DNA from 2 places in the Geobacillus sp. G4 genome. Region 1 is predicted to be linked to the other one. Evidence: a T-box and tRNA genes for the amino acid it is inferred to sense, from the RefSeq annotation. Region 1 holds a T-box; the other holds one or more tRNA genes.

Region 1 (3,420 bases):
GGTGAAGTCAAAACGAAGCCGGTCCGGGGCGACAAGCGACCCCGCTTGGTTGACATGGCGGCCGAGCACGTCTTTTAGCGCTTGATGGAGCAAATGGGTCGCCGTATGGTTTTTTACGATGCGCATCCGCTTTGCTTCATCGACGCGCGCCGTATAGCGGGATCCTTTTTTCACCGTTCCGCGTTCGACGATGATCGCATGAAGATGTTGGCCGTTCGGCGCTTTTTGCACATCTTTGACGACCGCTGTTCCTGTTTCGCTTTCAAACACGCCTTGGTCAGCGATTTGTCCGCCGCTTTCGGCGTAAAATGGCGTCACATCGACGATGATTTGCGCCTCTTCGCCGGCTTTCACTTCCTCGACAAGCCGCCCGTCTTTGACGATGGCGATGACCGTCGATGCGGCAACAAGCTCATCGTAGCCGACAAACCGGCTTTCATCTTTAATGTCACCGAGCACTCCGCCTTGGACTTGCATCGAATCGACATCTTGCCGGGCCGCGCGCGCCCGTTCGCGTTGCCGCTCCATCTCGCGCTCAAATCCGGCATGGTCGACCGTCATGCCCGCTTCAGCGGCGTACTCTTCCGTCAGCTCGATCGGAAAGCCGTACGTATCATACAGGCGGAACGCTTCCTCGCCCGGAATGACGTCGCTTCCTTGCTCTTTCGCCTTTTCGATCACCTCCGCCAATATGGCGAGCCCTTCATGGAGCGTTTCATGGAACCGTTCTTCTTCCGTCCGGATGACGCGGGCGATGAAATCGGCTTTTTCTTTCACCTCCGGATAGTAGTCGTGCATAATCTCGCCGACGACCGGGACGAGTTCGTACATAAACGGACGGTCAATGCCGATATGTTTCGCATAGCGCACCGCGCGGCGGAGCAGGCGGCGCAGCACATAACCGCGGCCCTCATTTGACGGCAGCGCCCCGTCGCCGATCGCGAACGTCACGGCTCGAATATGGTCGGCGATCACCTTAAAGGCGACGTCTTTGTCCGGATCTTCGCCATACCGCTCGCCGGCGATCTGCTCGGTCGCGCGGATGATCGGCAGGAACAAGTCGGTTTCAAAGTTCGTCGGCACGTCTTGCAAAATCGAGCACATCCGCTCCAAGCCCATGCCGGTGTCGATGTTTTTCTTCGGCAGCGGCGTGTACGTGCCGTCCGGGTTATGGTTAAACTGCGAAAAGACAAGGTTCCATACTTCTAAATAGCGGTCATTTTCCCCGCCTGGGTACAGCTCCGGATCGTTCGGGTCGTTGCCGAACGCTTCGCCGCGGTCGTAAAAGATTTCCGTGTTCGGACCGCTCGGGCCTTCGCCGATGTCCCAGAAGTTGCCTTCAAGGCGAATGATCCGCTCTTCCGGCAAGCCGATTTCGTTGCGCCAAATGTTGTACGCTTCCTCGTCTTCCGGATGGACGGTGACGGACAACCGTTCCGGATCAAAACCGATCCATTTGTCGCTCGTCAAAAACTCCCATGCCCAATGGATCGCTTCCCGCTTGAAGTAATCGCCGATCGAAAAGTTGCCGAGCATTTCAAAAAACGTATGGTGGCGCGCCGTTTTCCCGACGTTTTCGATGTCGTTGGTGCGGATCGATTTTTGCGCGTTGCAAATGCGCGGGTTTTCCGGAACGATGCGCCCGTCAAAGTATTTTTTCAACGTCGCGACGCCGCTGTTGATCCACAACAGCGACGGGTCGTCGACCGGAATGAGCGATGCGCTCGGCTCAACCGCATGGCCTTTTTCTTGGAAAAACTCTAAAAACATGCGCCGCACTTGGGCGGATGTCAGCTTTTTCATGATGATCCTCCCCTTTCGCCTTTTATATAAAAAAACTCCCATCCCCTGCAGGGACGAGAGTTATGCTCGCGGTACCACCCTGTTTATGGGCAAAAAACGCCCATCACCTCTTTGGCCGTAACGCAGCCTTGCGTCAGGTTTTGCCTGCGCTCCGGATTAGCCTTCTGTTGCCCTTCATCTGGAATTTCTTTCAGCCGCGGAAATTCCTCTCTGTGCGCGAGCTCGCGCGTTAAGATGGACTGCAACATACTCGATCCGTCATCGCGTTATGTATTCGCTTTTTTCATTGAAAGATTATAGACAAGCAGAGAGCATTTGTCAATGCGAAGCATAATGCTCTTTCCAATGGGCGATGGCCACTTTCAGCACCGCCGCCGTCGGAACGGCGAGAATGAGGCCGAGCACGCCGGCGAGCTCGCCGCCGGCAAAGAGGGCGAGCATAATGACAAGCGGATGCATATGCACGCTTTTGCCGACGATCAACGGCGACAAGATGTTCCCTTCTAAAAACTGCAAGGTAAAAATGATGACAAGCACGATCACGACCATTTTCAGCGAGACGGTGGCAGCCAAAATGACCGCTGGAACGGCGCCGATCAGCGGGCCAAAATACGGGATGATGTTCGTCACGCCAATGACAAAGCCGAGCAACAGCGGATAATCCATGCCCGCAAGCCACAAGCCGAGCGCCGCTGCCAGACCGATCGCCGCACAGACGAACAGCTGGCCGCGAATGTAGCCGCCGAGCGATTCATCGACATCCTTCAAAAACGTCATCCCCGGCCCACGCCACCGCTTCGGTGTCATGTACCAAATCGCTTTTTTCAACACATCGATGTCTTTTAACATATAGAAGACGATAAACGGAATGATCAACAGCGTCGCCGCCGAACCGATGAACGATTTGGCGGCGTTGATCGCCATCGCGACGGCGGCCGCCGCTGCCTGCTCGATCTCGGCAAACATCGCCTCGATGCGTGTGTGCACCTCAAGCGGCCAATTCGACGTCTCGTCGTGGATGTGGCGCACCCATTGGCGGTATGTATTCATCAAAGACGGCAGCTGTTCATCCAGTTCACGCAACTGGGCGATGAATAGCGGCACGCCGCGGTACAAGCCGTAGCCGACCAAACCGAAAAACAACAAATAAATCAACAAAATGGCAAGGGCGCGCGGCATTCCTTTGCGATGGATGGATTCTACAAGCGGGTAGAGCAAATACGTAATAAACGACGCCAGCAAAAACGGCGTCAACACCGTTGCGATAAAATCAATGACCGGCCGCCAAACGTCTTTCATCCGAACGATCAAATAGATGATTGCCGTCATGAGCAGCCATTTTCCGATGCGAAAGAACGACAGCCATTGTTGCTCGCCCATCGCCACACCTCCTACCGTTTAGTGTAGGAGATGCGGCGGGAAATATGCCTTCACCGCTTTTAGCACTATTTGACAGCCACAAGGCGACGCCCCCGCGCAAAGGCGAGGGCGAGCGCCGTCAGCGGATCGCTTGCATCAAGCGGCGGCGCATCCTCCGCATCGTGCGACCGTTCATCCAATCGTTTCGTTGGGCGAGCTGATAAGCGGCGACGCCTAATCCGACTGCTAACAGCGACG
Region 2 (3,420 bases), on a different contig from region 1:
TTCAGCGAAAAATCAAGCCAATATGGCCGTTATCGCGCTGTTAGGCGGTTTGCGTTCGTTCACGATAAAGTTTATCAAAAAAGTGGAACGATGAGGAAACATCTCGTCTGAGGGGGAGAGGATGACATGTCCAACTTGCTTTTCGATGATCAACCGTTGGTCATTTTGCCGCAACTCGCTTTGGCGATCGGGTTGAACGAAAGCATCGTTGTTCAGCAGCTGCATTATTGGCTCAAGAAAAGCGAAAACGTCCATGACGGCTATAAGTGGGTGTACAACACGTATGCAGACTGGCAGCGACAATTCCCGTTCTGGTCGGAAAGCACGATTCGCCGGATCATTCTTAAACTGGAAAAAATGGGGATCATCGTCGCGGCGAATTTCAACCGCTCCAAGATCGATAAAACGAAATGGTATCGGATCGACTATGACAAACTGGCCGAAATAACGAAAGAAATATCAGAAATGTCGGACGGACAACATGGGCAGGCGGCAGATGATGGCGTGATGACCGCGCACAATGGTGTTTCGATCGTTCAAGGTGCGGTTTCGTTCACTCAAAACGGGGTTTCGTTCGTTCACGATGAGGGTTTGACGACGCACGATGGGGATTCGATTGTGCAAGATGGCATCTCGGCCGTTCAAGGCGGCGCTTCTGTGGTTCAAGGGGGGATGTTGACGGCTCAAGATGGCATTTTGACGGTTCAAAATAGGGTTTTGCCCACTGAAGATGGGGGGTCGATGAGGCAAAGCAGCGTTTCGACGATTCAACAAGATCAGATTTCGGCCGTTTACGATGGCGTTTCGATCGGCCAAAATGAGCAGACGATGGGCGAAACAGTCCGTCCATTTGCACAAAATGAACCATCCAGCTGGTCAAACTGGGCGGTCGAGGTGCTCAATTTGACAAGACCAATACCAGAGACGACAACAGAGATGACATCAGAGATCAAAAGAGAAGACGAAGAAGACGCGCGCGTGCGCACATACAAGGAGATCGTTCGCTTCTGTGAGGAAAACGGGTTTGGCGTGATCGGCGATTATTTGCGGGAAAAGATCAATGCATGGGTGGACGATGCGTCCGAGGAATTGGTGTTGGAAGCATTGAAAATCGCGGTGGAAAACGGCGCCAAACGGTGGGTGTACGTGGAAACGATTTTGCGCGACTGGACGGAAAAAGGGTATCGCACCGTGGACGAAGTGCGCGCCGCGCGGTTGGCGTTTCGAAAAGAGCGGATGAAGCAACGATCCGCCCCGCCTTCATCCGATGGCGGCAGAACGATGCGGAAACCGATCCGCACCGAGATCGTGCCGGATTGGCTGAAGATGGATTACAGCCAGCCGGAAGACGACGACTTTGACATCGAGCAGGCGCGCCGTGAGTTGGAGGAACGTCTGAAAAAATACAAAACCAACCCGGACGGATGAAGCCGAAGGGCGTAAGAGTCCGAGGAGTCTCATCTCATGACGGGACGTGAACCGAGCGATTTCTTGTGTGCCCCACGATTTGAGGTTCAGTCAGGTCGTTCACTGGTGCTGGCGCCCCTTCACGTTTAGATGGTGGGAGGCTTCTTTTGGGAATTTGTTCACAGGGGGATGGCTCATCGCCATCTCCCGAAACGAAAATAAAAAACCCTTGCACGGCAAGGGTTGGGCAAATGGAGCATACCGGGCTCGAACCGGTGACCTTCGCGCTGCCAGCACGACGCTCTCCCAACTGAGCTAATGCCCCAAAAAAGGATATGGATGATCTGTCCATGTCCCATTATATATATGGATGCGGACAATTGCAATCCTTTTTTGATCACCCGCTTTCAATATCAACGTGCACGACATCGTCAATGGAGCGGATGACGTAGTAAAGTTCGGCGGTCGAGCGCTTTTGGTCAATGACGGCTCTTAGTTTCAGCAAATGTTCATTCTCTTCAACGTCTTTAATGCGCATCGTTTTAATGTTGATGTCCTGTTGTTTTAAATGGTCGATGACCTTTGTAATGTTTTTGGCGTCCGCCACGGTGATTTGCAACAGCACCTCTTTTTCGCGCAGCTGCTTTGGTCCAAAAAAATTGATCAAAAACGGAATGAGTTCCACACTGACAATGAGAAGCGCGACGCCGAACGCCGATTCCCAATAGAAGCCTGCGCCGACCGCTACTCCAATCCCTGCCGCCCCCCAAATGATCGCGGCGGTCGTCAGCCCGGTGATGCTGTCGTTGCCGCGGCGCAAAATGACGCCTGCTCCTAAAAAACCGACCCCGGACACAATTTGCGCCGCCAGTCGAAGCGGGTCCATCGTAATATGGTCTTTGAGCGGAAAGACGTACGCCGATTCGATCGAAACGATTGTAAGCAAGCAGCTGGAAATGGAAATCACAAGACACGTTTTCAAACCGACCGGTTTTCGCTTCAATTCCCGTTCCAGCCCAATGATCAGCCCGAGAATGGCGGAAATCCCTAGTTTGAGGAACGGATCAAACATCATCGTTTCTCACCTCGTTCATGGTATAATGTAAGAAAACGTTCGTGAACCATTTTTGTCCGCCCTTCCGCATGAAAGTGGTAGATCAGGGCGCACACTCCTTTTCGTAGAAAGTGAGTTGGCAGAAACATGAAGCCGCCAAGCACAGCAAAGGCTTATGCCGCTCTATTCATCGGCGCGCTTGCCGTGTCAACATCGGCCATTTTCGTCAAATGGTCGCAGGCGCCGTCCGCGGTGATCGCCTTTTATCGGCTCTTTTTGGCCGTCGCCATCATGACGCCGTTGTTCCTCCGGCATCGAAGCGAACTCCGAGGCGTCTCCCGGCGCGATTGGCTGTTTTCGCTTTGTTCTGGGGTTTTGCTTGCCTTTCATTTTATCCTTTGGTTTGAATCGCTCGACTATACATCCGTCGCCAGTTCGGTCGTGCTTGTGACGCTGCAGCCGCTGTTTGCCTTCGCAGGCGGCGCGTTGTTTTTCCGCGAACGGTTGACCGTCGGCGCGGTCGGGAGCGCGGTGTTGGCCATTATCGGCAGCATCCTCATCAGCTGGGGAGACTTCCGCGTCAGCGGGGAAGCGCTGTACGGCGATGGATTGGCGCTGCTTGCGTGCGCGTTTGTAACGGCGTATTGGCTGTTCGGCCAAGAGGTGCGACAACGGTTGTCATTGATGACGTATACCTATATCGTCTATAGCATCAGCGCGGCGGTGTTGTGGCTGTACGCGATGCTGTTTCGCCTTTCGCTGACGGCGTATCAGCTGACGGATTGGCTTTGTTTTCTCGCCCTCGCCGTCATTCCAACGCTGCTCGGCCATTCGGTGATGAACTGGGCGGTCAAATGGGTCAGCGCCTCGACGGTGTCGATGGCGATTTTATTTGAACCGATCGGCGCTTCCGCCTTGGCCTACTGGCTGTTTGGCGAACCGATCCGTCCGTTTCAATG

The links. A T-box is a leader RNA that pairs with one kind of tRNA and senses whether it is charged. The one in region 1 lies ahead of alaS (alanine--tRNA ligase), so its partner is inferred to be a tRNA-Ala.
Region 2: it encodes a tRNA-Ala, which carries the amino acid that the T-box ahead of alaS (alanine--tRNA ligase) is inferred to sense. The anticodon was not compared.

The regions. Positions count from the first base shown of each region.
Region 1 covers NZ_JBEPJY010000002.1:39,197-42,616, forward strand. Annotated here, with positions in the region: gene alaS (alanine--tRNA ligase) at 1-1,803, opposite strand, end outside; T-box leader at 1,850-2,074, opposite strand; gene ABS784_RS02500 (AI-2E family transporter) at 2,122-3,183, opposite strand; gene ABS784_RS02505 (YrzQ family protein) at 3,302-3,420, opposite strand, start outside.
Region 2 covers NZ_JBEPJY010000005.1:1,703-5,122, reverse strand. Annotated here, with positions in the region: gene ABS784_RS07470 (DnaD domain protein) at 127-1,428, shown strand; tRNA gene ABS784_RS07465 (tRNA-Ala) at 1,660-1,732, opposite strand; gene ABS784_RS07460 (MgtC/SapB family protein) at 1,805-2,482, opposite strand; gene ABS784_RS07455 (DMT family transporter) at 2,609-3,420, shown strand, end outside.